3 regions of the Arthrobacter sp. MYb221 genome follow, and region 3 is predicted to be linked to each of the others. Evidence: riboswitches for the same ligand, from Rfam matches in the RefSeq annotation. Region 3 holds a riboswitch; each other region holds the start of a gene.

Region 1 (2,199 bases), on a different contig from region 3:
AAGGGATATGCCCGGGGCCTTCGACCATCACCTGAACATCATATTTCCAGGCACGCTTGGTCAACTCCGCCAAGGTATCCAGCTCGGCGAACTGGGCCGCATCATTCGCGTCCGCGATGGAGCCTGGACGCAGCCCGTCGCCCAGGGAGAATGAGACATCGTAACGAGAGAAAATCTCGCAGAGTTCGTCAAAGTGGGTGTAAAGGAAATTCTCCTGATGATGGGCAAGGCACCAACCGGCCATAATCGACCCGCCGCGGGAGACCATTCCGGTGACCCGGTTGGCGGTCAGCGGGATGTAGCGCAGCAGCACACCTGCATGAATGGTCATGTAGTCCACGCCCTGCTCGCACTGTTCGATGACCGTGTCGCGGAAGATCTCCCAGGTCAGTTCGTTCGCTTCGCCGTTGACCTTTTCTAGTGCTTGGTAGATCGGGACGGTGCCGATGGGAACCGGCGAGTTGCGGATGATCCATTCACGGGTGGTGTGGATATCGTCGCCGGTGGAAAGGTCCATCACCGTGTCGGCACCCCATTTGGTAGCCCACTGGAGTTTGGAGACTTCCTCGGCGATCGAGCTGGTCACCGCCGAGTTGCCGATGTTCGCGTTGATTTTTACCAAGAAGGCCTTGCCGATGATCATCGGTTCGGATTCCGGATGGTTGATGTTCACCGGAAGGATTGCCCGGCCGGCCGCTAGCTCGCTGCGCACCAGCTCGACATCGCATTCTTCGCGCAGGGCCACATAGCGCATTTCCGGGGTGATGACCCCTTGCCGTGCGTAGTGCATCTGGGTGACCCGAGTCCCGGGTGCCGAACGCAACGGTGGTGCCGAGCGCCCGGCCCATTCGGCGCTCGCCGTGCCGCGGCGGACCGCGGATCTGCCATCATCGTGCAGGTTGCGCTCACGCCCGGCATAGGTCTCGACATCTCCACGCTCACGAATCCACGACTCTCGAAATGGTTTCAGCCCCGTGGTCGGGTCGCTTCCCGGGCCGCTGGTGCGGTACACCTGCAGCGGTTCGTTCGGCTCGCCGTTGGGGGCATCTGCCAGCTGGATCTGCGTGACAGGAACCGAAATTCCCGCAGACTCACGGTAGGCAATGGTGTGGGCAGAGTGCTGTTCAAATTGTTCCACTGTGGGAAACTCACTTCCTTCGCCGGCATTACCCGGACAGGTTCAACGGTCGCGGACGGCGTTAGCCCGATCTCAGCCCCTGCGAGGGCACCCGTGTGGTCTCAAACAAGGTATCACGACTGGCAACGTGGACTTGCAAGGAAGACGAGAAACTTTAAAGTGAAAAGCTCCCATTGGGCAATATCCAACGGGAGCCTTACGATCATCACTCGCACCTTCAAGGAGGTGTCTACGACATTACCCGGGGTTTCTATGTCAAAGCTGAGCATAAACTCGGCAATTCCGAAGAGCCGGGGTGACTACTTGTTCAGGCTGAGTTCCTGCGACGCGTCGACTTCGATCGCGGTCTTCTTCGCGGCGCTGGGAATGCAGGCCGCCAAGATTGCCGCGACCACGGAAATGCCAGCTCCAAGTATCAGCGCCACGCGGAATCCGGATTCTGACGGTAGTGAAGCTCCGCCGAAATCGGTGGTCATCTGGGCCAGCACCAGGCCGATGACCGCGGCGCCGGTGGTCGTGCCCAGCGAACGCATCAGCGTGTTAAAGCCATTGGCCGCAGCCGTTTCGCTGCGGGGGACTGCGCCCATGATGATCGCCGGCATGGCGCCGTAGGCCAGAGCCACACCACCGTTGATGACGAGGCTGGTGAGCATCAGGCTCCACGCGCTACCCATGCCGAGCAGGGTCAGGCAGTAGCCGACGGCGATGACCGAAACGCCAAGTACCAGCGTGAACTTCGGGCCTCGTGCGTCGGAAAGCCGCCCGCCGACAGGGGAGAGCACCAGCATCATCAGGCCGCCTGGAGCCATCCAGAGGCCGGCTGCGAGAATCGACTGGCCCAAGCCATAGCCGGTCTGCGACGGCAGCTGCAGGATCTGTGGCATGACCAGCATGCTGGCGTACATTCCGAAGCCGACGAAAATCGAGGCGATATTTGTCAGCAGCACGCGCGGAATAACAGCGGTGCGCAGGTCAACCAGCGGATCCTTGGTCCGTGTTTCCCAAATGCCCCAGATCAACAGCGTGAGGGCGGCCATTCCGAACAGGCCCAGCGTCAGCGG
Region 2 (2,199 bases), on a different contig from region 3:
GTGTCGCCGGTCTGGCCCGCACGATCGCCTCGTTCAAGGTGGTGTCGACGATGCCCGGCACGAGCCTGCGCGCATTGTCCAGCAGGGCGTGCATTTCTCCCACGTTCACCTGCTCTTGGCTGTCCTCGCGGCTCGACGCGCCCAGCACGAGGCTTCCATCGGTGCGTGGCACCAGGTAGACCGGCTGCCGATGCACGATTCCGCGCACGGTGTGCTTGATCAGCGGCGCGCCCACCGGTCCTTGGAGCCTGAGGATGTCTCCGTAGACCGGGCGCAATGGCAGAGCTGGCGCACCTGCTAGCGCGCCCAACCCGTTGGCAAGCAGTACCTGATCGCCATGGATTTCTTGGCCAGTTGAGGTAAGCACTCCACTGGTCCGTGATCCCTGGCGCAGCAGCCGCACCGCCGTTTCGCGCACGATCGACCGGTCAAGCTCATCGATCAGGATGCGCAGCAGGGACCGCGGGTCCAGTTGCTGGTCTTCGGCGCAGCGGATGGCGCCGGCGATGCCGGTGGCAAGCGCCGGCTCGAGTTTGCGTGCCGCGCTGCCCAGCAGCCGCTCGGCGCTGAATCCCAGCGAGGCTTGCAGCTTCATGAGCGCAAGCAGTGCGTCCATATCCGCGGTTTCGGCGGCGACGACCAGCGTGGAGTTTTCTACGTACGCTGGTCTGCTGCCGGTGGTTTGTTCCACGCGGTCAATGAATGCGGGGTATTCCTTGGCCGAAGTGGCCATCAGGCGGTGAAGTGCGCCCTGTCCCCAGGTGGTTTCGGCGGTCGGTGCGAGCATTCCCGCCGCGGCGTGGCTGGCTCCTAGCCCAGGCGCCGGATCCACTAGCGTGATTTCGGCGCCGCGGGCGCGCAGTTCGAATGCCGTGGCAAGCCCGATGATTCCGGCGCCGACAATGACTATATGCACGAAGGCATTTCCTTCCTACGGCGGCATGACCCGCATCAGGTGTAGCGGTCGGCACATGGCCCTCTCAGCCCAATCGCTGTTGGGCTCCCGCGGAGTACTTGGATTATAAGCATGCCTCAGCTCACTTTGGCGAACTTCATGACTTCAACCTGTGCTTCTGCCTGTGTTTTACTCGTTGGCATGAGCGAATTCAGTGGTCCGGAGGATTTGTCTACCGATCATCGACTGGCACAGGTTGTCATCGATGGCGAACGGCAACTGCTCTTGCCTGCCGTCCGCCGGGATCGGCAGGCATTATTGCGGCTGCTCCACGCAGATTTCGAAGAGGTTGGTGCCTCGGGCAGGTGCTATTCTCGCGCGCAGATTATCGAGCAGCTGTGCAATGAACCAGTCGTTGAATCGACTAGGGACGAAGTGCATGATCCGCGCGTGCGCAGGCTCAGCGATTCGCTGCTGATTCTGCGGTGGCGAACCAAGCCGGAGAACCTGAGCCAACGCACCTCGCTCTGGGTTCATTCGGCCCAAGGTTGGCAATTGCTCTTTCATCAAGGCACCGGTCAATCCGCGTCGTCCCAGATCAGCGGCCGGCGGCTCGGCGCCGCTGGCGAAACGACGGCATCTTTGCGTCCGCTTCGCCTAGCGGATGCACCGCAAGTCCTCGCGGCCTTCCTTTCGAGCCCGGATATGGCCCGGCAAGGCGAGGTGAGTACGCTTGCCGAGGCCGAAGCCTATGTCCGCATGTTGCTCGAATTCCCGGCCCGGCAGGTTCCGTTGGCCGTCGTCGAGAATTCTGCGCTCGTTGGTCTGGTGTGCGGGACCATCGATGAGGCGAACCTGAGCGCCTGGGTCTGGTATTGGCTGCACGCGGAGCATCGGGGCCGCGGGTTGAGCAGCCGGGCGTTGGCCGCCCTCTCGGCGGAGTTATTCTCCAGCTACCGCTTGCAGCGACTGGAGTTGGGTTTGCGCGTGAACAATCCGGCGTCGAAGATAGTCGCCGAGCGTTGCGGGTTCATTCTCGAAGGACGCGAGCGCGGCAAGTTCCTGATCAATGGCCAGCGGATCGATGTGTTGAATTATGCGCGGTTGCCCACCGATCCCATCCCGCCGATCAGTCCGCTGGAGTTTCGCGCGGAGGCGGCGGGAGGCTGATTTTCTTCGGGGCCGCAGCGGAACGGAATCGAGTAGGTGGGGGTGTCTAGCCCCCACCTCTCACACCACTGTGAGTCTTGTAGTGGCTGGTCTGGGATCAGCTGGCAAGGTAGGAACCAGGCCTCTCACTGCCG
Region 3 (2,199 bases):
GGATGGTCCTTCTTCGTGGGCGTCGCGCGGATCGCCCCGACCCCCAGGTAATCGAGGTATTTCGCGTCGGCGTTGGCCCCGGCCAGCTGTTCATCGGTGGACGCGCTGAGCCCGATAATTCCCTCGCCGATGATTTCGCGGGCGTAGCGCACCGCAATATCCTTCTGCCCGATATGGATGCCGGTGACCGCGGCCCCCGCGGCGCGTGCGGCGAGGAATACGTCGATGCGGTCGTTGACCAACAGCTCGGCCTTGCCGGCGGTGAGTTCCGCCGCCGCGCAGGTCAGTTCGAAGAATTCGCGGGCCGTCTCGTTCTTGGCCCGCAGCTGCACCCACTGCACTCCCGCGGCCACCGCGCCTTCGATGACTTCCAGGGTGCTGCGCGGCTGGCAGCTTTCGGTGTTGGCTACCAGGTAGATTCCCAGATCACGCATTATTTGCCTCCTCAAGGCGCAGGTTGTGCAATTCGTCGGGGTCCAGCAGCGAGAGTTCGTCGAGGAAGGCCGCGGCGAAACTACCCGGGCCGCGGCCGATGGCCAGGGCCTTTTCGGCGGCCAGTCCGTACAGGCCGTGGGCTGCGATGGCCGCGTCGAACGGGTCTTCGCTCACCGCGAGCATCCCGGCGCAGATTGCACCCAGGGCGCAGCCGCCGCCGGTAATCCCGGTCAAGCCGATCCCGTTGCTGTGCACCAGCGTGGTGCGCTTGGCATCGATGATCGCATCGGCCGCTCCGGAGATCGCGACCACCGAACCATATTCGATGGCCAACTCGCGTCCAGCCTCGATGGCCGCGTGCACGGTGTCCTGCGCGTCCACTCCGCGCCCGGTCGAGCTGCGCCCGGCCAGCGCCAGAATCTCCGAGGCATTGCCGCGGATCAGGGTGGGGCGCTGGGCCACGATATTTCGCGCGAAGTCAGTGCGTACCGGCAATGCGCCCACGGCCACCGGGTCCAGCACCCAGGGGGTGCCGGCCTGGTTCGCACCATGGACCGCTTCGTCCATGGCGCGCAGCTGTTCGGTGCTCGGGGTGCCCAGGTTCACCAGGACCGCGGAGGCCACCGCGGCAAATGGCCCGGCTTCGCCGGGCAGGTTGGTCATCGCCGGAGCCGCCCCGGAGGCCAGCAGTGCATTCGCGGTGAAGTTGGCGACCACGGTATTGGTCAGGCAAAACACCAAAGGGGATTGTTGCCGATAATTCCGGGCAACGGAAGTCAGGGTCATGCGACATCCCTCCGCTAGTTTGAACTAGTTCAGGTTCGACGGGTCTCATCTCAGTCGGTGAATCCGACACCCCGTGTCACTGGCTAGAGCGTACTCACCAAAGCCGCGGAAGAACAAATTATTGCCGTGCGCGGCGTTGCACCAGCGCCCTGACGGTGGCCTCGTCGATTCCCTGAGCTCGGGCTAATTCCCACACCCGATCCACCGCTTGAACCAGATCACCGGAGGATTTCTCCATATCCGCTCCGGCGTTCACCACCGTTCCGGCACGCCGTCGGGAGGAAACCAGGCCGGTGGCCTCGAGTTCCTTGTAGGCGCGGGCCACCGTCCCGGAAGCGACCCCCAAATCGGTGGCCAGTGCGCGCACCGTAGGCAGCTTGCTTCCCGCCGGCAGCTCGCCCAAGGAAATCAGCGATGAGATTTGTGTGCGGATCTGTTCATAGGGCGGGACCGCCGCGTCCAGGTCCACGAAAATATGGTGGCTCATACGCGCTGCGGCACCCGAGCTTCTGGGCGGGCCAAAATGATCACTGCCGGGCAGCAGAAGACGATGATCCCCACGGCCGAAACGTAGGGACCTGCCTCGTAACCCCAGGCCAGCATGGTGACGGCCGCCGCGGTGACTACGCGGAGGGCGCGTAGTTCGTGGACTTGGCGGTACCAAATTTCTTGCTCCACGGTGACATCCCAAGGCAAGGCCGCACGCCGAACCCACCAGATGTGGCAGGCGGTAGCGGCAAGCAACGCGAGGAGCGCACCCAGCGCGAAGACCGGTTTGACCGGAACTAGACCCCAAAAATATTCGAATGGTGGATTGATCAGCAGGTATGTGGCGCCGATGAGCAAGAGCCCGGCGAGCACATAGACATAGCGCGGCAGGTCTGCGCTGTGCCGAGCCAGTGAATGGGTTCCCCTGGACTTCAGGTGCAGGTAGCCCAGGAACCCGGCATTGAGCACCAAGAACAAGAGGGCTACCAC

What was found. A riboswitch is a leader RNA that binds a small molecule or an ion and turns the genes downstream of it on or off. The one in region 3 is predicted to bind thiamine pyrophosphate.
Region 1: it holds a riboswitch for thiamine pyrophosphate, as region 3 does, so the genes downstream of both, thiC (phosphomethylpyrimidine synthase ThiC) here and thiM (hydroxyethylthiazole kinase) in region 3, are expected to answer to the same signal.
Region 2: it holds a riboswitch for thiamine pyrophosphate, as region 3 does, so the genes downstream of both, thiO (glycine oxidase ThiO) here and thiM (hydroxyethylthiazole kinase) in region 3, are expected to answer to the same signal.

What each region holds. Positions count from the first base shown of each region.
Region 1 covers NZ_PCPW01000006.1:103,386-105,584, reverse strand. The annotation lists gene thiC (phosphomethylpyrimidine synthase ThiC) at 1-1,138, opposite strand, end outside; TPP riboswitch at 1,136-1,243, opposite strand; gene CQ015_RS09265 (MFS transporter) at 1,438-2,199, opposite strand, start outside.
Region 2 covers NZ_PCPW01000003.1:379,485-381,683, forward strand. The annotation lists gene thiO (glycine oxidase ThiO) at 1-916, opposite strand, end outside; TPP riboswitch at 912-1,017, opposite strand; gene CQ015_RS06255 (GNAT family N-acetyltransferase) at 1,097-2,065, shown strand.
Region 3 covers NZ_PCPW01000014.1:70,398-72,596, forward strand. The annotation lists gene thiE (thiamine phosphate synthase) at 1-434, opposite strand, end outside; gene thiM (hydroxyethylthiazole kinase) at 427-1,221, opposite strand; TPP riboswitch at 1,211-1,305, opposite strand; gene CQ015_RS15355 (GntR family transcriptional regulator) at 1,340-1,708, opposite strand; gene CQ015_RS15360 (hypothetical protein) at 1,705-2,199, opposite strand, start outside.